Caulobacter sp. FWC2: one gene and its partner. The protein of the gene in region 2 interacts with the protein of the main gene of each other region in a pairwise test. Links are inferred from orthologs where the notes say so. Each region holds a gene or a part of one and is shown on either strand. Other genes may lie near its edges.

What was found.
Region 1: the proteins of CSW62_RS11705 (region 2) and ptsN interact in binary tests that used the Escherichia coli proteins (3 or more experiments, as listed by UniProt). The link is inferred for Caulobacter sp. FWC2 from one-to-one orthologs.

Annotation. Positions count from the first base shown.
Region 1 is NZ_PEBF01000001.1:94,661-104,883, reverse strand. The notes cover bases 353-3,325. They hold ptsN (PTS IIA-like nitrogen regulatory protein PtsN), read right to left. Parts: upstream 2,085-3,325; coding sequence 1,620-2,084; downstream 353-1,619. Other genes in these bases: CSW62_RS00525 (exopolysaccharide biosynthesis protein), read right to left, coding at 2,867-3,325; hpf (ribosome hibernation-promoting factor, HPF/YfiA family), read right to left, coding at 2,171-2,803; CSW62_RS00540 (DUF1150 family protein), read left to right, coding at 1,304-1,573; CSW62_RS00545 (Hsp20 family protein), read left to right, coding at 792-1,220. Also shown: CSW62_RS00555 (TIGR02300 family protein), read left to right, coding at 1-300; more of CSW62_RS00525, read right to left, coding at 3,326-3,478; rpoN (RNA polymerase factor sigma-54), read right to left, coding at 3,516-5,015; lptB (LPS export ABC transporter ATP-binding protein), read right to left, coding at 5,237-5,995; CSW62_RS00510 (LptA/OstA family protein), read right to left, coding at 6,008-6,580; LPS export ABC transporter periplasmic protein LptC, read right to left, coding at 6,643-7,305; CSW62_RS00500 (ribonuclease D), read right to left, coding at 7,272-7,889; CSW62_RS00490 (complex I NDUFA9 subunit family protein), read left to right, coding at 8,301-9,260; CSW62_RS00485 (undecaprenyl-diphosphate phosphatase), read right to left, coding at 9,340-10,143. UniProt on the Escherichia coli protein: Seems to have a role in regulating nitrogen assimilation.
Region 2 is NZ_PEBF01000001.1:2,438,856-2,451,672, forward strand. Bases 5,900-9,068 are described here. They hold CSW62_RS11705 (sensor histidine kinase KdpD), read right to left. Parts: upstream 8,693-9,068; coding sequence 6,107-8,692; downstream 5,900-6,106. Other genes in these bases: CSW62_RS11700 (winged helix-turn-helix domain-containing protein), read right to left, coding at 5,900-6,099; kdpC (potassium-transporting ATPase subunit KdpC), read right to left, coding at 8,801-9,068. Outside these bases: CSW62_RS11670 (glycosyltransferase family 4 protein), read right to left, coding at 1-71; CSW62_RS26580 (hypothetical protein), read left to right, coding at 221-1,702; CSW62_RS11675 (bifunctional 2-polyprenyl-6-hydroxyphenol methylase/3-demethylubiquinol 3-O-methyltransferase UbiG), read left to right, coding at 1,699-2,421; CSW62_RS11680 (lipopolysaccharide biosynthesis protein), read right to left, coding at 2,405-3,679; CSW62_RS11695 (hypothetical protein), read left to right, coding at 4,870-5,400; more of CSW62_RS11700, read right to left, coding at 5,401-5,899; more of kdpC, read right to left, coding at 9,069-9,379; CSW62_RS11715 (TorF family putative porin), read right to left, coding at 9,393-10,085; potassium-transporting ATPase subunit KdpB, read right to left, coding at 10,207-12,267; potassium-transporting ATPase subunit KdpA, read right to left, coding at 12,285-12,817. UniProt on the Escherichia coli protein: Member of the two-component regulatory system KdpD/KdpE involved in the regulation of the kdp operon. KdpD may function as a membrane-associated protein kinase that phosphorylates KdpE in response to environmental signals.

The DNA of each region.
Region 1 (10,223 bases), 2.3 Mb from region 2 along the record:
TATGACGCCGAGGACGAGAAGCCCGCCCCCGCTCCCAAGGACGAGGACGGCTTCGAGGACGAGGTCGATGAAACGCCCGAAATCGACAAGGTCGAGCCGGACGTCATCGAGACCGACGACGAAGACGTCGAGCCCGGCGCCACCCCCGCGGGCGGTGACGACCTGGGCGTCGACTTCGCCGAGGACGAGGATCTCGCCGAAGACGAGGCCGACGACGTTCCGTTCCTGGAGGACGAGGACGACGACGACAATCTCGACGACGAGATCGAAGGCCTTCCCGGCGAAGGCGCCGACGACTAACCCATCGGGTTAGTCTCTCTGCTTGGATAGGCGGTTCGCGACAGGCGAAACCGCCTATCCACAGGGGTTTTCAGGGGTGCGACATTTTTCTCGAAAAAAGTTCGAGAAGAGGCTTGATCCCAAAAAAATCCCGGACTAGTTTCCGCGCCTCTTCGGAGGGCGACGCAAGTCGAAACGCCGAAGAGACCAAGGATTTCCGAGAGTTACCGCGAGGTTCTCGAAGAAAAATTTGGGGCTATAGCTCAGCTGGTAGAGCGCTTGAATGGCATTCAAGAGGTCAGCGGTTCGACTCCGCTTAGCTCCACCATCAAGGCCCGGACGGAAACGTCCGGGCCTTGTCCATTTCTGGGTCTGAGTTCAGCCGGCCCCTCCCGCCCCGACCTCTTGAAGTGATCGCTCGCGGCCTCCACATCTAAAGCCGTGTCGTGGGGATCGGCGCCGGTCCTCGGGCTTATCTCCGCGAACGAAGTCGCTTGAGCGAGGACTTCGCGATGAACCGAATGATCATGTTCGACAGCCCCTTCCTGCTGGGCTTCGAGCACACCCGGGACCTGATCGAGCGCGCCGCCAAGGCCGCCTCGGAAAGCTATCCGCCCTACAATGTCGAGCAGGCCGATAATGGCGGCGTGCGCATTACCCTGGCCGTGGCGGGCTTCTCGCCCGACCAGCTGCAGGTGACCGTCGAGGGCGGCCAGCTGGTCGTCGCCGGCAAGCGCGACAGCGCCGACAGCCGTGGCGAGGCCGAGCGCGCCTTCCTGCACCGCGGGATCGCCGCACGGGGCTTCGTACGCACCTTCGTCCTCGCCGAGGGCATGGAGGTGACCGCCGCGACCCTGGAGCACGGCCTGCTGCACATCGATCTGGCGCGCCCCGAGCCCGAGCGCCTGGTCAAGAAAATTCCTATTCGCAGCGCGGGCTGAAAGCCGCGCGCAACACGCCCCTCCAGCATTGGCTCTGAACCGGCTGGAGAAAGGCGCGTTCCCTAATCAAGGAGGTGGTCACCATGACGCCTAACACCCACCACAACCCGCTCTTCTCGAGCGAAGCGTTCGCGGCCCTTGGCGCCCCTGACCTCGTCTATGTCCGGCCGATCAAGGCGGCCGAAATCCTCGCCGACGTCCCCGAAGGCGTCGAGGACTTCAATCTGGCGCCCGACCAGACCCTGTACGCCGTGTGCCGCGCCGACGGCGCCCGCCTGGCGGTGATGATCGATCGCGACACGGCGATCGCCGCCGCCCTCGCCCACGAGCTGGCGCCGGTCTCGGTCCACTAGACTCTTACCGATTTCCAGAAGAGGGGGCTCCGGCGGAGCCCCCGGATCACGCCGCCGTGCTGGTCGCTTCGTGTGTCAGCAGCACGTGGATGGCGTCGGCCGAGCGCGCTTGGCGCAACGCCGCCCGGGTTTCGGGCTGACGCATCATCCGCGCCACCCGGGCCAGGGCCCGCAGATGCTGGGCGTTGGCGTCGCGGGGGGCGAACAGGGCCACCAGGAGATCGACAGGCTTGTCGTCCAGGGCGTCGAAGGCCACGGGAGTGTCCAGGCGCACCACGACTGCGCGAACGCGGTCCAGGCCATCCACGCGCGCATGCGGAATGGCCACACCTTCGCCGACGCCGGTCGAGCCAGCGGCTTCGCGGTCCATCAAGCCTTCAAGTGTTTTGTGAGCGTCGACACCCAGCACGCGAGCGGCGACATCGGCGACCAGGGAAAGCGCCTGGCGCTTGCCGGGCGCGCCGGCGCGCAACGCCACCGCCCCAGGGTCGAGAAGATCGCCAATGGTCATGGACGTCACAAGCTCGCTAGATACCGACCGCCTTGGCGCCGTCGCCGCGGGTTCGCCGCGACGGCGCCAGACCGTGAAGGATCTGGTTAGCTCGCGGTTGACCCGTGCCCGTTCGGCGACTTCGTGCGTTCGGGGTCGATCCAGCCGATATTCCCGTCTGGACGCCGATAGACCACGGACAACCCGCCGTGGGCGGCGTTCCTAAACACGATTGCCGGGTATGCGGTCAAGTCCAGTTCCATGACAGCCATGGAAACGGTCATTGTCTTCACCGCGGCCTGGGTTTCCGCGATGACCATCGCCGCGGGCGCGCCCGTCGGGTGGTCAGCCTCCACATCCCAGTCGTGCTCTTCGCCCTCGTCGACCTCAGGGGCCCGAAGGACGTACATGGAGGCGTTCTCGACCTGCTTGGCCGTCGCCGCCGGCGAGTGGCTCTTCAGCCGCCGCTTGTACCGCCTGATGCGGGTGTCGATCTTGGATAGCGCGGCGTCGAACGCGGCGTGCGCGTCGCCCCCCGATCCATGACTGATGAGCTGCTGGCCAGACGCCAGTTTTACCGAGCAATCGACACGGAAAGCATAGCCTTCCTTGCTGACCACAACTTCGGCGTTACCGCCTCGGTCGAAGTATTTACCAATGCTCAGAGCGATTTCGTCGGAGACTCGCACTCGCAGAGCCTCACCAACGTCGACATGCTTGCCGGAGACTTGGACTTGCATCCGACTACAACGCGCCTGTCGCGGACAGGTGTCAAGCGGCGCCTCAAAGGTCTGTGAACGACCTCAGACGAGCCCTGAAAAGACGCTCAGGAGCTTGCGCACGGCCATCACGACAACGTGCGCGCTGACGAACAGAAGCGCCCCGCTACCGAGGGCCATCGCATAGCCCAGCAGGGCTAGAAATCCGTCGCGCTGCAGCAGCGCCAGCGCCAGGACGGCGACGGTCGCGCCCGGCGCCAGGTTGCCTAGCGGGATGGGCAAAACCAGCACCAGGGCCAGCAAGGTGCAGACCACGCCGATCGCCCGCTCGCCTAAAGGTGCGAACATCGGTCGCAGGCGCGGACGGGTGATCAGCTCCATGCTGCGCACGATCGGCGCCAGGCGACGGAAGAGCCCGCGCAGGTCGTCGCGCTTCAGCGGCTTCTCCATCAGCCCCCGGGGTAGCCATGGCGTGTCGGCGCCCATGGCGATCTGCGGGGCCAGGAACAGGATTGGCAGGGACAGCAGGGTCGAGGATCCCGGCGGCAGCGGCAAGGTGTTCAGCAGGCCAAAGACCAGCAGCATCGCCCCGAAGGCGCGGCTGTCGAACGCCTCCAGCATCTCGCCCACGGTCAGGACGGGCCTGACGTCCTCGCCAAACCCTTCGATCACGTCCGCAAGCGACTTCTCGTGCATTCCAACCCTTCCAGCCGACAACAAACGCGGAAGGGGGCTAGACCGCTTCCTTCATCTGACGGCGACGCTCCACCGACGACGGGATCCGCATGGCCTCGCGATACTTGGCCACGGTCCGGCGGGCGATGTCGACCCCGGCGGCCTTGAGAATCTCGACGATGGCGTCGTCGGAGTGGACGTCGGCCTCGGTCTTCTCGGCGTCGACCAGGCCCTTGATCTTGTGGCGGACGCTGGCGGCCGAGTGGGCCTCACCGCCTTCAGACGACTGGATGGCCGAGGTGAAGAAGAATTTCAGCTCGAACACGCCGCGCGGGGTAGCGATGTACTTGTTCGAGGTGACGCGGCTGACCGTGCTCTCGTGCATGCCGATGGCGTCAGCGACGGTCTTCAGGTTCAGCGGGCGCAGGTGCTCGACGCCAAACGCCAGGAAGCCGTCCTGCTGGCGGACGATCTCGCTGGACACCTTCAGGATGGTCTTGGCGCGCTGGTCCAGGCTCTTCACCAGCCAGTTGGCCGTCGCCATGCAGTCCGAGACGAAGGTCTTCTCCTGATCCGTGCGCGCGCCCTTGGCCACGCGGGCGTGGTAGCGCTGGTCAACCAGCACGCGCGGCAGGGTGTCGGTGTTCAGTTCGACGTGCCACATGCCGCCCAGGCCCTCGCGGACCATGACGTCGGGCACCAGGGTCTCGGCCGGCTCGCTGTGGAAGGCCGCGCCGGGACGCGGGTTCAGCGAACGGATCTCGGCGACCATCTCGCGCAGGTCTTCCTCGTCCACGCCGCAGAGACGGCGCAGCGCGGCAAGGTCGCGCTTGGCCAGCAGCTCAAGATTGTCGAGCAGGGCGGCCATGGCGGGGTCGTAGCGGTTCTGGTCTTTCAGCTGCAGCGCCAGGCATTCGCGGACGTCGCGGGCGAAGACGCCGACGGGCTCGAAGCCCTGCAGGGTCGTCAGGGTCGCCTCGACCATCTCCAGCGCGCAGCCCAGGCGCTCGGCCAGCTCGCTGACGTCGAGGCGCAGGTAGCCGCCCTCGTCCACGGCGTCGATCAGGATCTCGGCGATGGCGTTGCGGGACGGCGACAGCGCGGCCTGGACCAGCTGCCCGCGCAGATGGGCGGCCAGGGTCGGGATGTCGGTCAGGGCCCGTTCGTAGTTGTCGTCGCCCTCGAAGGAGCCGCCGCCGCCGGCGCGCGACCAGTCGATCTGGCCGCCGGCATGTTCGGCGCCGGCTTCGGCGCCATCGCCCGTGGCGCGTTCGCCGGGCGAGACATCCTCGTTAGGGGTGTCCATCTCGCGGCCGGCCGTCGTGTCGGCCACGGCGTCGACATGGGTCAGGCTGGCGTCGCGGACGGCCTCGACCTCGCCCGCCGGCTCGTGATCGCCCTCATCGCGTTGCAGGAGCGGGTTACGCTCCAGCTCCGCCTCGACGAAGGCGTCGAGCTCGATGTTCGACAGCTGCAGCAGCTTGATGGCCTGCTGCAGTTGCGGGGTGATGACAAGGCCCTGACCCTGGCGGATCTCGAGGCGGTGGCTGAGCGCCAATGCGCCCTCCTGACAAATCGAAAACTTCGATCGCCATTGAAGGGCCTGTTTGGTTAACGGGTCGCCAACGCCTGCAATTCTTGGGCCGGTGCGACGTTCCGTCTCGGAAAATATCGTGCCAGAGGCATTAACCCTTACGGGCCAAGGGCTTGATGGGGGCGTGCAGGCGTAACGCGGACACCGTTCACCGGCCCCCGCGCACCTCGATCGCCCCGTCTTTTTTAATCTCCGAGGCGCGGCTCGCTGAAGCTGTCGCCCAGATAGACGCGCTTGACTTCCGGGTTCTCGACGATCTCGCGCGGCGAGCCTTCGAACAGAACCTCACCGGCGTGGATGATCGAGGCGCGGTCGATGATGTCCAGCGTCTCGCGCACATTGTGGTCGGTGATCAGGATGCCGATGCCGCGACCCTTGAGGTAGCCGATCACCTCGCGGATGTCGGCGATGGCCAGCGGGTCGATGCCAGCGAACGGCTCGTCCAGCAGCATGAAAGACGGTTCGGAGGCCAGCGCACGGGCGATTTCCACACGGCGGCGCTCACCGCCCGACAGGGCGACGGCCGGCGACTTGCGGATATGGGTGATGCGCAGCTCTTCCAGGATGTTGGTGACCTGCTCGCGCGCCTTGCGCGGGTCCTTCTGGCGCATCTCGACCACGGCCATGACGTTCTGCTCGACCGTCATGCCCCGGAAGATCGAGGCTTCCTGCGGCAGGTAGCCGACGCCAAGGCGGGCGCGCTGGAACATCGGCTGGGCGGTGATGTTCTCACCGTCCAGATAGATCGCGCCGTAGTCGGCGGCGATCAGACCCGTGACCATGTAGAAGCAGGTCGTCTTGCCGGCGCCGTTCGGACCCAGCAGGCCGGCGACTTCGCCGCGCTTGAGGCGCAGGGAGACGTTCTTGACGACCGGACGGTCACCGAACGACTTGCCTACGGAGTCGACGAACAGGCCATCCATGTCGTTGGCGGTCAGGGTCATGAAACGCGGATCCTAGCGCTGCGCGGCGGGCTGGGCGGGCGCGGCCGGCGCGTCGTTCTTCTTGTCGTCCTGGTAGAACACCGCACGGACGCGGCGCTGCGAGGCCTTGTTCGAGGGGGTCGATTCCAGCTTGGCGTCGTTGGTCTTGGTGTTGACCGTCAGCTTGTCGCCGCGCGCCACATCCTTGCCCTTCACCAGCACCACGTCGCCGGTGACGATCGCGATGTTGTTGTCGAAGGTATAGACGGCGCGGTCGCCGCGGGCGGTCTGCGTGTCGCTGACCATGTAGACGCTGCCCTCGGCTTCCATGCGCTGGGCCGCGCCGCAGGCATTGGCCCCATCAGCGGTCGTCCCGGCCTTGCGGGCGCTGTAGATGGTCACCTTCTGGGCGCGCAGCCGCGAGCGGTTCTGCAGGATCTCCACGTTTCCCGTGAAGATCGTGATGCACTTGCTGTTGATCGTTTCCTGATTGTCGGCGGAAACATCGACCGGCGCGCTCGAATCCTGGGCGTAGGCGCCACCGCCGGCCCCAAGCCCACCAAGGATCAACGCGGTCGTCACCGCCGCCGCCGTCCGTCGCTTCATCAGAACCATGTCCTCATCCGTCGCGGTCCGCCCTTTGAGCGAACCTGCGCCATTGATCTTCTTTACTGCCGTTCGAACCGGGCGCGAACCCCACCCCGGAAGATGACGCGATCGCCCTTGTCATATACGGAGTAGGCGTTGGATTGCACCTGCCCACTAGGGCCTTCGCCGTTCATTGTCGTCTCGCCGGTGACGTCGCCGCTCCTGGTGTCGACGAACGACTCCTCGGACGCGAAGCGGTAACCGGTGCCGTCGTCCAGGCGGACGTCGTCCTTCAGGTTCAGGCCGAAATTGTCCTGGCGATAGACGCCGTGCTTGGCGGTCATCCGCGTCGGCGTCGGCGAGCCCAGGTCCAGGGTCAGGGCCGGCTCGTCCAGGATGATGCGGCGTGGGTCGTTGTCGTCGCGAATCGCCGAGCGCGCGGTGATCATGAAGCTGCGGCCATCGGTCGACTGACCATAGAAGCGCGGCGTGATCAGGCGGATCTCGGTCTTGGCCTCCGTCGGCGGATGGGTGGCCGACATGTAGGTGCGCCAACCAACCTGCGAGGCGACGATCAGCAGCAGACCCGCGATCGCGGCCGGCAGGAGGATGCGCGCGGCCAGAACGCGGCGCGAGCGGCGACGCCAGCGCGCGAGGTCGGCGCTCATCGTTCGTCCGGTCATGACCGCGGTCGGGTGCATCGTGTCCGTCAGCTGTGGGCGAAGATGTCCATCTCCTCCCAGCCGGCCAGGTCGAGCGAGGCGCGGTGGGGGAGATAGTCGAAGGCGTGTTGCGCCAGGGCCATGCGGCCTTCGCGCTCGAGCATGGCGTTCAGCTTCAGGCGCAGGGCGTGCAGGTGCAGCACGTCCGAGGCGGCGTAGGCCACCTGGTCGGCGCTCAGCGAGGGCGCGCCCCAGTCCGAAGACTGCTGCACCTTCGACAGTTCGACGCCCAGCAACTCGCGCGTCACGTCCTTCAGGCCGTGGCGGTCGGTGTAGGTGCGAGCCAGCTTCGAGGCGATCTTGGTGCAGTAGACGGGCGCGGTCACCACACCCAGATGGAGTTCGAACATGGCGATATCAAAGCGGCCAAAGTGAAAAAGCTTCAGCACGGCCGGATCGGTCAGCAGGGCCTTCAGATTCGGGCAGTCGTAGGTCGAGCGATTCAGGCGCACCACGTGCGCGTCGCCGTCGCCCGACGACAGCTGGACAACGCACAGCGGGTCGCGACCCAGGCGCAGGCCCATGGTCTCCGAATCAATGGCGATGACGCTGTCGCCGGCGAAGACGCCATCGGGCAGGTCGCCCTCGTGAACGAAATTAGCCAAGTCTCAAACTCCGGCGATCACATCGCGCCCGCGCGAGCGCGTTCAACCACGCGTCCGAGTGGAACGCGCGACACTTATACTCACGATGAACGAATTAGCATCCCGGAGGATTTTTTGGCGCCACCCCTGCTTCCCGAAAGAAGCTCAGTTAAGGGGTGGTGCCCAGGAGAGGACTCGAACCTCCACGACCTTTCGGTCACTGGCACCTGAAGCCAGCGCGTCTACCAATTCCGCCACCTGGGCCCGCTGCGCAACCGGGTAGGTCGCTGCGAGGCCGGGACGTTTAGGGAAAGCTTCTGACGCCGTCAACAGACAAAAATCGATAAGTCGCGATTTCATTGCGAAGCCGCGCTCAGTCGTCTAATTCCCCCGGTATCGCGGTAGAGTCATCGCATGCGACGAGGAATGAAGATGCAAGGTCTGGTCACGGTGTTCGGCGGCTCCGGTTTCGTGGGCGGCCAGGTCGTGCGGGCGCTCGCCAAGGCGGGCCATCGCGTTCGGGTGGCCGTGCGCCAGCCCAACCTCGCCTACAAGATGCGGATGCTGGGTGACGTCGGCCAGATCGAAGTGGTCCAGGCCAATGTCCGCAACCCGGCTTCGGTCGCCCGCGCGCTGGACGGCGCCGAGGGCTGCGTGAACTTGGTCGGCGTGCTCTTCGAGAGCGGTCGCCAGAAGTTCCTGTCCGTCCACACGATGGGCGCGCGCAACGTCGCCGAGGCCGCCGCGAAGGCCGGCGTGACGCGACTTGTCCATGTCAGCGCCATCGGCGCCGACGTGAACGCCAGCGCCAAGTACGCCCGCTCGAAAGGCGAAGGCGAGGCTGCCGTGCGCGAGGCCTTCCCGAGCGCGACCATCGTGCGCCCCTCCATCGTGTTCGGCCCCGAGGACGACTTCTTCAACCGCTTCGCGCAGATGGCGACCCTGGCGCCGGTGATGCCGCTGGTCGGCGGCGAAACGCGCTTCCAGCCCGTGTTCGTCGGTGACGTCGCCGCCGTGATCGCCAAGACGGTCGCCAGCCCGGCCGCCGCCGGCGTGACCTACGAACTGGGCGGGCCAACGGTCTACACGATGCGCCAGGTCCTCGAGCTGATCCTCACCGAGACCGGGCGCAATCGCCCGCTGATCCCCGTGCCCTGGCCCATCGCCGGGCTGATCGGGTCGCTAGGCGACCTCGTCGCGGGCGTCCTGCCGCCGCCGCTGACCAGCGATCAGGTCGAGATGCTGAAGACCGACAACGTCGCTCAGAACGGCCTGCCGGGCCTGGCCGAAGCCGGCGTGGTCGGCACGAGCGTCGAGGCCGTGGTCCCGACCTACCTCTACCGCTACCGCAAGGGCGGCCAGTACGCCGAGACCCCGGCGGGCGCGTTCTAGGGCTTCACGCCCAATAAAAACGACAAAGGGCGGACGCCGCGAGGCGCCCGCCCTTTTCCTTGTTCGCTTTGTCGCCGCCTCAGGGGCGCAGGTAGAGCACCGCGAGGCCGCCGATCCCGACCACGATCCGCCACCAGGCGAACGGGGCGAAGCCGCGCTTGCCGATGAAGTCGAGCATGTACTTCACGACCACCAGGCCCGACAGGAAAGACACCACGAAGCCGATCCCGACGATGCCGATATGGCCGGCGTCCAGAGCGTCGCGGTTCTTGTAGACGTCCAGGGCGAAGGCCCCGACCATGATCGGGATGGCCATGAAGAAGCTGAACTCGGCCGCGGCCCGGCGCTCGATGCCGAACAGCATGGAGCCGACGATGGTTGAGCCCGAACGCGAGACGCCCGGGATCAGCGACAGGCACTGGAACAGGCCGACGATCAGCACCTTGTGCAGCGGCAGGTTCATGGCGTCGTGATCGACGGCCGGCGGCGCCTTTCTGTCGATGAACAGCAGGATGATCCCGCCAATCAACAGCGACCAGCAGATGATCAGCGGGCTCTCGAACAGGAATTTCTTGATCACGTCGTGCAGAGCCAAGCCCGCCACGAAGGCCGGGATCACCGCGACGATGACGCTGAGCGCGAAGCGGCGCGCCTCCGGCCTGGTCGGCAGGCCGATCAGCACACCCCACAGCTTCTGGAAGTAGAGGGCGACCACCGCCAGGATCGCGCCCAGCTGGATCAGGACTATGAAGGTGTCCCAGGACGGGTCCTTCAGTCCCATGGCTTCCTTGGCCAGCAACAGATGGCCCGTCGAGGAGACGGGAATGAACTCCGTCAGCCCCTCGACCAGACCCAGAATGATCGCGCTCAACCAGTCAGGCATCGTTCGGCTCCAAAACCCCGTACTGGCCTGCGCCCGACACGGTAAATAGGTCGTAAATCCACAAAGTGGACTAGTTTGGA
Region 2 (12,817 bases):
AAATCGGCCACCGCGCCGACACCGCCGACGTCATTGAACGAGGGCACGACCATCGCCAGGGTCGACCGCATCTCTCGCCTCCCCGTCATCGCGCGCCCATCGCTTCCGCCTCGGTCCGAACCCTGCTTATCGTCATGGAGGAATGGGGACAACAGGGGCGCCGCAGGTTGTCCCGCACCTCGCCGCCCTATAGCCTCGGCCGCGAACAGGGGGAGTCAGCATGCGCGTCGCGGACGGGCGGATCGCGCCGGTGCGGGTCTGGGAGTTGGTCGCGCTCGCGAGCCTCCTCGGGGTCTATCTGGTCACCATGGCCCTGTATGACGAGGCCGGGACCCCGGCGGTGAATCTCTTTGGCGCGATCGCGCTGGGCGTCATCATGCTGCTCGGCGCGGTGCCGCCGGCCATGCGCGAGGCGACCGTGATCTGGACCCCGCTGTTCTGGTTCCGCATCGCCACGGCCGCCTATTTCAGCTTCGGCAACGCCATCGTCCACTTCGTCAACGACGAGAGCCGCCGGATGATGGAGGCCTTCTTTCAGGACTACGAGAGCCTGATGGGCAAGCTCAACGCGGTGATCACCCTGGGCGCGCTGCTAACCCTGGCCAGCGCCTGGGTTCTGGACGCCGCCTGGCGGCGAGGCGCGCCTCAGGTCGACGAACCGCCGAGATCGCGACTGGAGGTCGGCGAGCCCAGCCGGCTGCTCACGGTCGGCATGGGCTTCCTGGCGGTCGGTGGGACGGTGAAGTTTCTCTTCACACTGCCGGCGACCTTGGGCGTCATCAGCTTCACCTTGCCCGGCGCGCTGGGCGCGCTGGCGCTGCTTGCCGACGCCGGCGTCTATCTGCTGGCGGTATGGGCCTGGCGCTTCCAGCCCCGGTTGCTGTGGCTTCCAGTCTGCCTGACCGGTCTCAATGTCGCCCTGGGCCTGCTGGCCTTCTCCAAGACCGAGGTGATCGCCTCGATCATGGTGCTGGCCCTGGGGTGGCTTTCCAAGGGGCTTACCTGGCGACGCATGCTGGTCACGGCCGGTGTGATCACCATCACCTTCGCGCTGATCGTTCCGTTCGTGGCGGCCAGCCGCACCGAGATGGTGCGTCGCTATCAGAGCCTGCAGGGGGCGGGCTTGTCCGAGCGGCTTGAGATCGCCAGCTTCTATCTGCAGCCGACCAGCGGCCTGGACAATCCCCAGCAGACGGGACTCATCCGGTTCAGCTATGTCAATGGCAGCGCCCTGGCGCTCGCGCTGCAAGACAATGGCAGCGCCGGAGGCACCCTGGCGACCCTGCCGGCCGTCTTCGTTCCGCGCGCGCTGTGGCCCGACAAGCCGGACATGACGGTGATTGGCCGCGAGTTCAACTACCTGGCCACAGGCAACGAGGAGAGCGCCTCCAGTCCAGGCTGCTTTGCCGAGGCCTACTGGGATTATGGCTGGCTGGGCCTGCCGCTGCTGATGATCCCCCTCGGTCTGATCCTGCAGGCATGGTCGCTTGTCTCGCTGTGGATCATCCGCGGCGAACAGTGGCTGTTTTTCCCGTTTTGCCTGCTGGGCATGAAGGTCGGCTCGAGCATCGATGGCTTCATGGTGCCCACGGTGTTCGGCACCGCGGTCCTGGCCCTCGTCGCGTTCGTGGCGCTGCGTCTGGCCCTGCGGCTCAACAGTCAGATCGTCGCCGCCGGCCCCAGCGGATATCGTGCGCGATGAGCGCCCGCGCCGCGCTGATCCAGCGCTTTTACGGTGATCCCCGTCACGACGGCACGCGTCGGTTCTACGAAGACGTACGTCGCGGGCTCACGCCACAGAGCCGGGTGCTCAATCTCGGGGCCGGGCCGGCCACGGGCAATCCGGTGCGCACCCTGCGCGGCGAAGTGGCCTGGGTGGCGGGCGCCGATGTCGACCCGTGCGTGCTGGACAACCCCGAACTGGACGAGGCAGTCTTGATCTCCGGCGGGCGACTGCCCTTCCCCGACGCCTCCTTTGACATGGTCATCAGCGACTACGTCTTCGAGCACGTGCGTGCGCCTGCCCCGTTTCTGGCCGAGGCGGCCCGGGTTCTGCGGCCGGGCGGGACACTGGTGTTCCGCACGCCCAACCTCGCCCACTATGTCGCCGTGATCTCCGCCCTGACCCCCCACGCGGCCCATGCGCGCTTGGCCAACGCCGTGCGGCGCAATCCCGCCGGCAGCCAGGAGCCTTGGCGAACCTGTTACCGGATGAATCGAGTTGGCCGGCTTCGCCGTCTGGGGCAAGCCGCCGGGTTTGGGTGTCTGGACGTGGAAATGGTCGAGACCGAGCCCGTCTACCTGCGATTTTTCGCGCCGCTGTTCCTGCTCGGCGTCGCCTATGAGCGGCTCGTCAACAGCTCCCCGCTGCTGGCGCCCCTGCGCGCCAACATCTTCGGCCGCTTCACGAAGCCGTCCTGAGCGCGCCGCGCAGCAACACGGCCGTCACCAGCCCCTGGACAAGGAAACTGGCGGTCGTGGCCTGAGCCGCGCCCACCGCGCCCTCGCGCGGGATCAGAGCCAGGCTGAAGGCCAGATTGGCCAGCCCCCCCGTGATCAAGGGAATGAGCAGTCGTCGGGTTCGGTCCAGGGACATCAGGCGGGTCTCGACCACCTGGATCACCCCCTGCGCGCCGTAGGCGATGGCCACCCACACCAGCACGGCCGGCGCATCGTGACGGTAGGCCGGCGCAAGCAGCAGCGTCGAAAGCCACGGGCCCAAGGCCCAGAGCCCCAGGACGCAGGCCAGGGCCGCGGCCGACCGGACCCATAACCAGTGTCGAAAGACCTTTCGCGCCTGCTGGACCTGACCGGCATTGACCGCCTCGAACAGGGCCGGGCGATAGAGATCGTTCAAGGCGCCGCCGATCAGCGACACGCCGCGGCTGGCGATCGAGAAGGGCGCGACGTAGCGCCCCGCCGCCGCCGGGCCGGCCAGGGCGGCCAGCACATAGCGATCGACCATGTTGGCCAGCCAGGACAGCAGGCTCATCGGCGCGAACGGGGCGCCATAGCGCCAGGTACGGCGTGCAAAACTTGGCTCGCCGAAGTCGGCCGGCCCCCTCAAACCGGGCGCGACCAGCAGGCCCAGCAGCGCGGCGATCGCCATGCCCGCAGCCTGACCGATAACATAGCCGTCGACCGTGGGCGCCACACGCAGTGACAGACCCGTGCAGCCAGCCACGGCGACGGCCTCGGCCATCAGAAGACTGGCGTAGGCGCGATTGCGGCGGTCGGCCTGGACCCGGCCATAGAGGACGCCTCGGACCAGGGTCAGAAGACCCAGGAGCAGCGCACCGGCCGCGCCGGATCCGCCAAGCCGGGTCTGACCCATCGCCGCCAGCCCCGCCCATACAAGGGCCGCGATCGCGCAGACGGCGCCCCCCGCCCCCAGGACATGCGCGAGAACCTGGCGCGTGAACCCATCGCCGCGCCCGGCCGCGACCGCGGCGCTGTGAAACCGCAACTGGGTGTTGGTGAAGGGCGTGGAGACCGTGGTCAGCGCCAGGATGAGGAGCGAAAGGAGAAGATTGGCCTCTCCAAACACGGCCGGCGGCGCCAGTTCGGTGAAAAGCCGGATCGAGGCCAGGCCGACTGCCGCCACCATCAGATAGCCGCCCAACACCCAGACGCCAGAGGCGAGCAAGAACCGGCGGGGGCTTCGGGACACGGCGGTCATGCGTCGGCGGGCCCTTCCCCAAGAACGCCAGCCATCGCCCGGTGGCGGTGGTCGCATACAAGCCTAGCGTGAACCGTGGTCCTCGCGAAGCGGAGGCAGCGACAGACAGTCGACGGATAAAAAACAAGCCCGGTCTCTTAAAGGCCGGGCTTGCAGGAGGCCGCCGAGCGGTGGGGTGCTCGTATGCAGCAGAGTTGAGACCCTAGAAGGACCAACCCAGATCAGACAACCGAAAATAGACTATTTTACAATTGCCTCCCGGGCCGCTCCCAGCGTCTCGATGGTGTTAAGCTAGCGCGTCGCCCAGGCGCGGCCGATCTCGGACAGCGGCACGCAGCCGTGATAGGCGCCGGGTACAGGCTCGTACTTCAGCGCCATGGTCGCGCCGGGTTCGGAAGTGAAGTAGCCGACCGTGACCATGTCCTCCAGCGCCGGGAAGAAGTGCGACTGGCCCTGCCCCTGTGCGGCCCCGGCCTCCTGGTCATACGCCGTCAGCAGCGCGACCTGTTGCTCCGGCGTCAGCGCCACGAAGACATCGCCGTGCGCCGCGCGGGCGTCAGCGTCCATGCGCGCGCCTGACCTGGAACATCGTGGCGCCCGACGAGGCGTCCGAAACGCTCGTCATCACGCCCGAGGTGATCAAGAAGTTCGGCGAAGCCCAGGTCCGGCAGTTCCTGCAAGGCGCGCTGAAGCGCGCCGCGAACGGCTTTTCGTTCGTGCACATGTCCTATGCTTTGCAGGACGAATATCAGCGCAGCGCCGAAGCACGCATCCACCGGGCGACGCAGTTCCTGCAGAGCGAGGACTTTCTGGACTTCGGCCGCAGGGTGATCGGCGCGCCCGCGGTGACGGGCGTTCGGGTCCAGGCTTCCTACTACCGCCCTGGCGACTTCCTCACCCTGCATGACGACAGCCACCGCAAGGACATGCGCCTGGCCGCGTTCACCCTGGGCTTCACCCGAAACTGGCGCGCCGACTGGGGCGGGCAGCTTCTGTTCCATGACGCCGAGGGCAACGTCACGCGCGGCTTCCAGCCCGCGTTCAACGTACTGACCCTTTTCAAGGTGCCTGCCGCCCATTCGGTGGCCCAGGTCGCCTCCTACGCTGGGGCCAAACGGCTTTCGCTGACCGGATGGCTACTGGGCGACGCCCAAGTCGCCGTCTAAGACTTCGCCGCGTAAGGATTTCCAATGACCAAGCTGCTGCTCGCCGCCGCGATCGCCCTCATCGCCGCCCCCAATCTCGTTGAGGCCGCCGAGCCAGCCGAGCCGGCGGTGATCGCCGCGCTGAAGGCGTGCCGCGCCCTCACGGCCGACGCTGAGCGGTTGGCCTGCTACGACAAGGCCGCTCAGTCGGTGACCAAGGCCCAGGAGACGGGCGAGGTCATCATCATCGACAAGCAGACGGCGCGCGCCGCGCGCCGCCAGGCTTTCGGCCTGGAACTGCCGACGCTGTCGATCCTCGACAAGGGCGCCGACAAGGCCGAGACCGAGAAGCTGCAGTCGGTGGTGAAGAGCGCCCGCGTCGACGCAGAACAGCGGCTGGTGGTCACGCTGGAGGACGGCGCGGTCTGGCGCCAGATCGACGACACCATGCTGGGCAAGCCGCCCAAGGCCGGCGACACCATCGAGGTCCGCAAGGCCGCCATGGGCAGCTACATGATGAAGATCGGCAGCCAGCCGGCCATCCGCGTGCGCCGCATCGAGGGCGGCGGGCGCTGATCAAGCCCCGTCGTCAACGAAGCGGTAGCCAACGCCCGGCTCGGTCTGCAGAAGCTTCGGCGACGCCGGATCGGCCTCCAGCTTCTGCCGAAGTTGGCCGACGAAGACGCGCAGATACTGGGTGTCCTGCGCGTGCGCTGGGCCCCAGACGGCAGTCAGCAACTCCTTGTGGGTCAGCACCTTGCCGTGGCCCAGAGCCAGACGGACCAGGACGTCATATTCACGCGGCGACAGCTTCACGGTCTCGCCGGCGCGGGTGACGCGACGCTTCTCCAGGTCTATCTCGACGTCGCCTGCGCGGATCGGCCCGCTGGGGGCCTGGGCCCGGCCGGCTTGGCGCATGGCGGCGCGCAGACGGGCCAGGAGCTCGCCGACCCCGAAAGGCTTTTCGACATAGTCGTTGGCGCCCCGGTCAAGGGCCTCGATCTTCTCGATCTCGCGGTCGCGGGCTGACAGGATCAGGATCGGACCTTCGTAGAAGGCCCGGGCCTTTTCCAGCACATCCTTGCCGTCCATGTCAGGCAAGCCGAGATCCAGCACCACGGCGTCGGGCGACCACAGGGCGATGGCGCGCAGGCCCTCCTGGCCGCCGTCGGCGCGCAGCGGCTCGTAGCCGGCCGCGTCCAGCGCCGGACCCAAGAAACGGTGGATCTGCGGCTCGTCGTCGATGACGAGGATGCGTTGGCGTCCTGTGTTCATGAGCGGCTCATAGCAGATCGCGCGGCGTGGCGACGGCCTTGGGCAGGCTGATCAGCATCCGCGTGCCCCGCCCATCGTGGATCGGGCTGGCGGCGGCGATCCGGCCGCCCATGGCGTCGACGAAGCCCTTGGCGATCGCCAGACCCAGGCCGGCGCCCTGGTGGCGATCGCTGGGCTCCTCCATGCGGCGGAACTTGTCGAAGATCCGCTCCAGCTCGGCCGGCGGCACCCCTCGCCCCTCGTCCTCGACGCTGATCACGACGTTGCCGCGATCCTCATAGGCCGCCAGCTCGATCCGGCTGCCCGGCTCGCTGTAGGTGATGGCATTTTCCAGAATATTGACAATGACTTGCTCGAGAAGGCTCGCGTCCGCCTGGACTAGCGTCAGGGAGCCCGGATAGTCGCGGACCAGGCCCCGCCCACCCAGGCGACGCGTCACCCGCTCCGCGGCGGCGTTGAGCACGTCGCGCACGTCGACCCAGTCGGTGCGAAGCTTCAGCCCGCCACCCTCAAGCCGGGTCATGTCCAGCAGATTGGCGACGTAGCGGCTGAGGCGCTCGGCTTCCTCGCGGATGCTGACCAGCAGGTCGTCGCGCACGGCCTTCTTCATCTTGTCGCCGTAGTCGAGCAGCGTGCTGGAGGCTCCCAGCACCGTCGACAACGGCGTGCGCAGGTCGTGACTGACCGAGTTCATCAGAGCCGAACGGAAGCGGTCGGCGCGGCGCAGGGTCTCGGTCTCCAGCGCCTCGGACGCCAGCTGCGAGCGCTCCAGCGCCACGGCGCCCTGCTCCAGCAGCGCCAGGACCAGGCGCTCCAGGTCCGAGCCCGGCGGGGCGGCGCCGGCTTCGACGCCGGCCACGCCGGTGCGGGCTCGTACGCCCTGCAGCGGCCAGAAGGTCCAGCGGGCTTGCGGCAGGGTGCCAGTGCCAAAGCCCGCCGCCTCGCCCTTTTCCCAGGCCCAGCGCGCGGCGGCCATCTGGGCGGCGTCGAGGGCTTCCAGGCTGGGCGCGCCGGCGGTCGGGACGATTTCCTCGCCCTGCGGCAACAACACCATCGAGCGCCCGCCCGCGGCGGCTGCGACCTGCTCGGCCAGGGCGTGGGCGACGGCGTCCCTGCCGGTGGCGGCCGAGAGCGTCCGGCTGGCGGTCAACAGGGTGGCGACGGCGGCGGCGCGGCGCTGCGAGCCCACAGCCTGGTCGCGGACCCGCCCCGCCAGACCGCCGGACGCCAGGGCCACGGCCCAGAACACCACCAGGGTGATGAAGTCCGTCGGCGAGCCGACCGCCAGGCTGTAGCGCGGCTCCAGGAACAGGTAATTGTAGATGACGAAGGCCACGGTCGCGGCGACCAGCGCCGGTCTCAGGCCATGCAGCACGCCGGCCGCCAGCACGGCGGCCAGGAAGATCATCCCGAGATCGACGTGGTCGAAGACGACGTCCAGACCCCAGGCGCCGAGCGTCGCGGCGACAACGAACAGCGCGCCGACAGCATAGCCCTGCCAGGCGCCGAGCCCGAAAGGCTTCGCGGGTTTCGACTGACGCTCATGGCTGGCTTCGGTGACCACGTGGACGGCGACGCCCCGAGCCTCACGAAGCAGGGCCACCGCCAGCGACCGCCCCAGAAGCTCGCGCCACCGGCTCTCGACCGATTTGCCGATGACGATCTGGGTAACGTTGCTGCGCCGGGCATAGGCCATGACGGTCGCGACGATGTCGCCGCCCGTCAGCGCGACGGTCGTCCCGCCCAGCTGTTCGGCCAGGCGATAAGCCTCGCTGAGGCGGGCCGCGCTGCCCTGCCCCGCCGCCGGACGATCGGTGCGCTCGACGTGAGCGACGATCCACGGCGCGTCCATCATCATGTCGGACAGCCGCCGCCCCGCCCGCACCAGCGAGCCGGCCATGGCGTCGCCGCTGACCAGGACCAGGATCCGCTCGCCCGCCGCCCAGGGCCCCTCGACGCCCTTCTCGCGCATGGCGGCGACCAGTTGATCGTCGACGGTCTGGGCGGCGCGGCGCAGGGCCAGTTCGCGCAGGGCCGTGAGGTTCTCGACCTTGAAGAAGTTGTCCGCCGCCAGCCGCGCGGTCTCGGGGACATAGACCTTGCCGGCGGCCATCCGCTCGCGCAGCTCTTCGGGCGTGATGTCCACCAGCTCGATGGAGTCGGCGCGGGACAGGGCGCTGTCCGGAACCGTCTCGCGCTGGCGCACACCCGTGATGCGCAGGATCACCTCGACCAGGCTTTCCAGGTGCTGGACGTTCAGGGTGGTCCAGACGTCCACGCCCGCCGCCAGCAGTTCCTCGACATCCTGCCAGCGCTTGGGATGGCGCGAGCCGGGCGCGTTGGAGTGGGCGTATTCGTCGACCAGCAGGATCTTGGGCTTCCGCGCCAAGGCCTCGTCGAGGTCGAACTCCATCAGCACGTTGCCGCGATGCTCGATCGACTTGCGCGGCAGGACCTCCATGCCGCGCAGCAGGCTTTCGGTTTCGCGGCGGCCGTGGGTCTCGACGACGCCGATCAGGACATCGACGCCCTCGGCCTTGCGGCGACGGGCGGCGCGCAGCATCTCGTAGGTCTTGCCCACACCCGGGGCCATGCCCAGAAACACCTTGAGGCGCCCCCGGCGCGCCTTGTTGGCGGCGGCCAGGAGCGCCTCGGGATCGGGACGCCCAGGTTCGTTGTGGGAGCGATCCTCGGTTGGCAACTAGCCGTCCTTCGGGAAACGCGCGTCGAGCGCCCGGTTGACGGCCAGGACGTTCACCGCCGGCTGGCCGATGAAGCCCAGTAGCGGCGCCGTGGTGTGGGCGTCAATCACCGCCTGGACCTCGCCCACAGGCACGCTGCGCGACCGGGCGATGCGGGGCGCCTGGAAGCGGGCGTTGGCCGGGGAGACGTCCGGATCCAGGCCCGAACCCGAGGTGGTGACCGCGTCGGCCGGGATCGCGGCGCCGGGATTCTCGGTCCGCAGCGCGGCGGCGTCGGTTTTCTCGCGCTCGATCAGCTTGTCGTTCAGCGGACCCATGTTCGAACCGCTCGATGCCGAGGCGTCATAGCCGTTGCCAGCCGCCGACGGACGCGGGTGCAGGTATTGCGGCTTGCTGAAGCCCTGGGCGATCAGGGACGAGCCGATGACCGTCCCCTTGGCGTCCTTGACCAGACTGCCGTTGGCCTGGGCCGGGAACGCCGCCTGGGCGACCCCGGTCACGGCCAGAGGATAGGCGACGCCCAGGAGCGCCGTGAACAGGCCCATCGAGACCAGGGCCGGACGAAGATGCGAGAGCATGGCGGCGTCTCCTCTAGAAGGCGGCTTTGAGCGAAATGACGCCACGGCTGCCGTAGGTCTTGCCGAAGGCGTGCTCGTCGGTGTCGTGGTAGCGCAGGTCCAGGGTCAGCGTGCTGTTCAGGGCATAGGCCGCGCCGACGTTCCAGGTCGTGTAGTCGCCCGAGCCCTTGTAGGTCTGGCGACCGACAGCCGCCGAAACCGACAGCTTGTCGACGACCGGATAGCTGCCGTTGAGCTCGTAGTAGACGGCCTCATCAGCGGCGCCGAAGCTGTCGGGGCTGTAGAACACCGCCGCGCCCAGGGCGCCCTTGCCGGCCGGGATCGAGCCGGCGGCCTTGAACTCGACATTGCCGTAGTCGGCGCCCTTCGGCGCGCCGGCGTAGCCGTAGTAGATCACGCCGAAGTCCAGCGAGGCCACACCCAGGGTCGGCTTGTAGCCGGCATAGAGGTCGATCTCGGCGTCGGTCTTGTCGCCGAAATCGACGTTCGACGCCCACGTCCCGGCGTAGAACTTGCCGGCGGCCAGGTCGACGCCGCCGAACAGCTGGGCGTTCTCGCTGGTCTGGCTGACACCGCGGAACACATAGTCCGAAGCGGCGCCGACATTGTAGCTCAGCTTCGGCCCGTCTTGAGCCTGCGCGACGCCGGCCGTCAGGGCCAGGGCCGAGGCGGCGGCGAGAACACGGAAAGCGAACTGGGAGGTCATTGGAACGGTTCTTTCAGAGGAGAGAATTAGGCGGACCAAGCCGCCAGGAAGAGGATCCCGATCGCCACGGCGCCGAAGATCACATCTCTGATCATGGGATCCGGGGCGATCGGGCCGCGCATCAGGCCAGGCCCAGGGCCGAGATGATCAGGTCGATCAACTTGATGCCGACGAACGGGGCGATCAGACCGCCCAGGCCGTAGACGGTCAGGTTGCGCGACAGGAGCTTGCCGGCGCCGATGGCGCGATACTTCACGCCCTTCAGGGCCAGAGGGATGAGCGCCGCGATGATCAGGGCGTTGAAGATCACCGCCGACAGGATGGCGCTTTGCGGGCTGTGCAGATGCATGACGTTCAGCGCGCCCAGGGCCGGCAGGGCGACCACGAACATCGCCGGGATGATGGCGAAGTACTTGGCCACGTCGTTGGCGATCGAGAAGGTCGTCAGGGCGCCGCGGGTGATCAGCATCTGCTTGCCGACCTCGACGATCTCGATGACCTTGGTCGGGTCGCTGTCGAGATCGACCATGTTGCCGGCCTCGCGAGCAGCCTGAGCGCCGGTCTGCATGGCCACCCCGACATCGGCCTGAGCTAGGGCCGGGGCGTCATTGGCGCCGTCGCCGCACATGGCCACCAGCCGGCCCTTGGCCTGCTCGTCGCGCATCAGGCGCAGCTTGTCCTCGGGCGTGGCTTCGGCAAGGAAGTCGTCGACGCCGGCTTCCGAGGCGATGGCTGCGGCGGTCACCGGGTTGTCGCCGGTGATCATCACGGTGCGCAGGCCCATGCGGCGCAGATCGGCGAAGCGGGCCTTCACGCCGGGCTTCACCACGTCCTTCAGGTGGATGACGCCGACCAGGGCGCCGTCCTCGCTGACAGCGAGCGGCGTGCCGCCCGAGCGGGCGATACGGTCCACGGCGGCGTTGACCTCGGCCGGGATGGTCTTCGGATCCAGGGCCAGCGAACGATAGACAGCGTCCACCGCGCCCTTGCGCCAGCTACGGCCACCGGCGTCCAGGCCCGACTGGCGGGTCGTGGCGCTGAAGGCGATGGCGGTCGCGCCTTCCGGCGCCTCGACCACGACACCCTGGTTGCGGCCCAGCTCGATGATCGAGCGGCCTTCCGGGGTTTCGTCCGCCAACGAGGCCATCAGAGCGGCGCGGAGGGCGACGTCCGGACGCACGCCAGGAGCCGGGATCACCTCGGTGGCCATGCGGTTGCCGAAGGTGATGGTGCCGGTCTTGTCCAGCAGCAGGGTGTCGACGTCGCCGGCCGCTTCCACGGCCCGGCCCGAGGTGGCCAGCACGTTGACCTTCAGCAGGCGGTCCATGCCGGCGATGCCGACAGCGGACAGGAGGCCACCGATGGTCGTGGGGATGAGCGTGATGAACAGCGCGCCCAGCACGATCGGGTCCAGATTGACACCCGAGAACTTGCCCAGGCCCAGCAGGGTCACGACCGCGATCAGGAAGATCAGGGTCAGGCCGGCCAGCAGGACGGCCAGGGCGATCTCGTTCGGCGTCTTGCGACGGTCCGCGCCCTCGACCATGGCGATCATGCGGTCGAGGAAGGTCGAGCCCGGGGCGGCGGTGACCTGGATCTTCAACCAGTCCGAGACCAGCGTGGTGCCGCCGGTGACGGCCGAGCGGTCGCCGCCGCTCTCGCGGATGACCGGCGCGCTTTCACCGGTGATGGCGGCCTCGTTGACGCTGGCCACGCCCTCGATGATCTCGCCGTCGGTCGGGATGACGTCGCCAGCCTCCACCAGGATGATCTCCCCTACCCCCAGCCTGTGGGCCGGGGTCGGGATCCAGGTCCCGGTCTTGGGGTCGACGATCAGCTTGGCCTTGGTGGTGACGCGGGCGGCGCGCAGGCTGTCGGCCGCGGCCTTGCCCCGCCCTTCGGCGACGCTTTCGGCCAGGTTGGCGAACAGCACGGTAGCCCAGAGCCACAAGGCCACCTGGAGGGCGAAGCCCGCCGGCTGGTGCGCGGCCAAGGCCGCGACCGCCGAGATGGTCGACAGCAGGGCCACGATCCAGGTGGCGAAGATTACCGGATTGCTGGTCAGCTTGCGCGGATCCAGCTTCACGAAGCTGTCCTTGGCCGCGCGGGCCAGGACCGCCCCGGAGAGGCCGCCGGCGATGGCGCGACGGCCTTCGCCAGCGTGGGTTTCAACGGTTGTCATGGAATGATCCCTTTGGATCAGTGGCCGGCCACGAAGGCGAGCGCTTGGAAGTGCTCGACGATCGGACCCAGGGCCAGAGCGGGGAAGAATTGCAGGCCGCCGAGGATCAGGATCACCCCGATCAGGAGGCCGACGAAGAGGCCGCCGTGCGTGGGCAGCGTACCGGTCGACGGCGCCAGCTTGGGCTTGGCCGCCAGGGCGCCGGCGATGGCCAGCACCGCGACGATCGGCGGGAAGCGGCCCAGCATCATGGAGACGCCCAGGGTCGTGTCCCACCACGGCGCGTTGGCCGTGAGCCCCGCGAAGGCCGAGCCGTTGTTGGCGGTGGCCGAGGTGTAGGCGTAGAGGATCTCCGACAGACCGTGCGGCCCGGCGTGCATCAGCCCCTTCAGCGCCTCCGGCAAGACCGCGGCGATGGCGGCGAAGCCCAGGGTCGAGACCGGGATAGCCAGGACCGCCAGGATCGACAGCTTCACTTCGCGAGCCTCGATCTTCTTGCCCATATATTCCGGCGTGCGGCCCACCATCAGGCCGGCGACGAACACGGCCA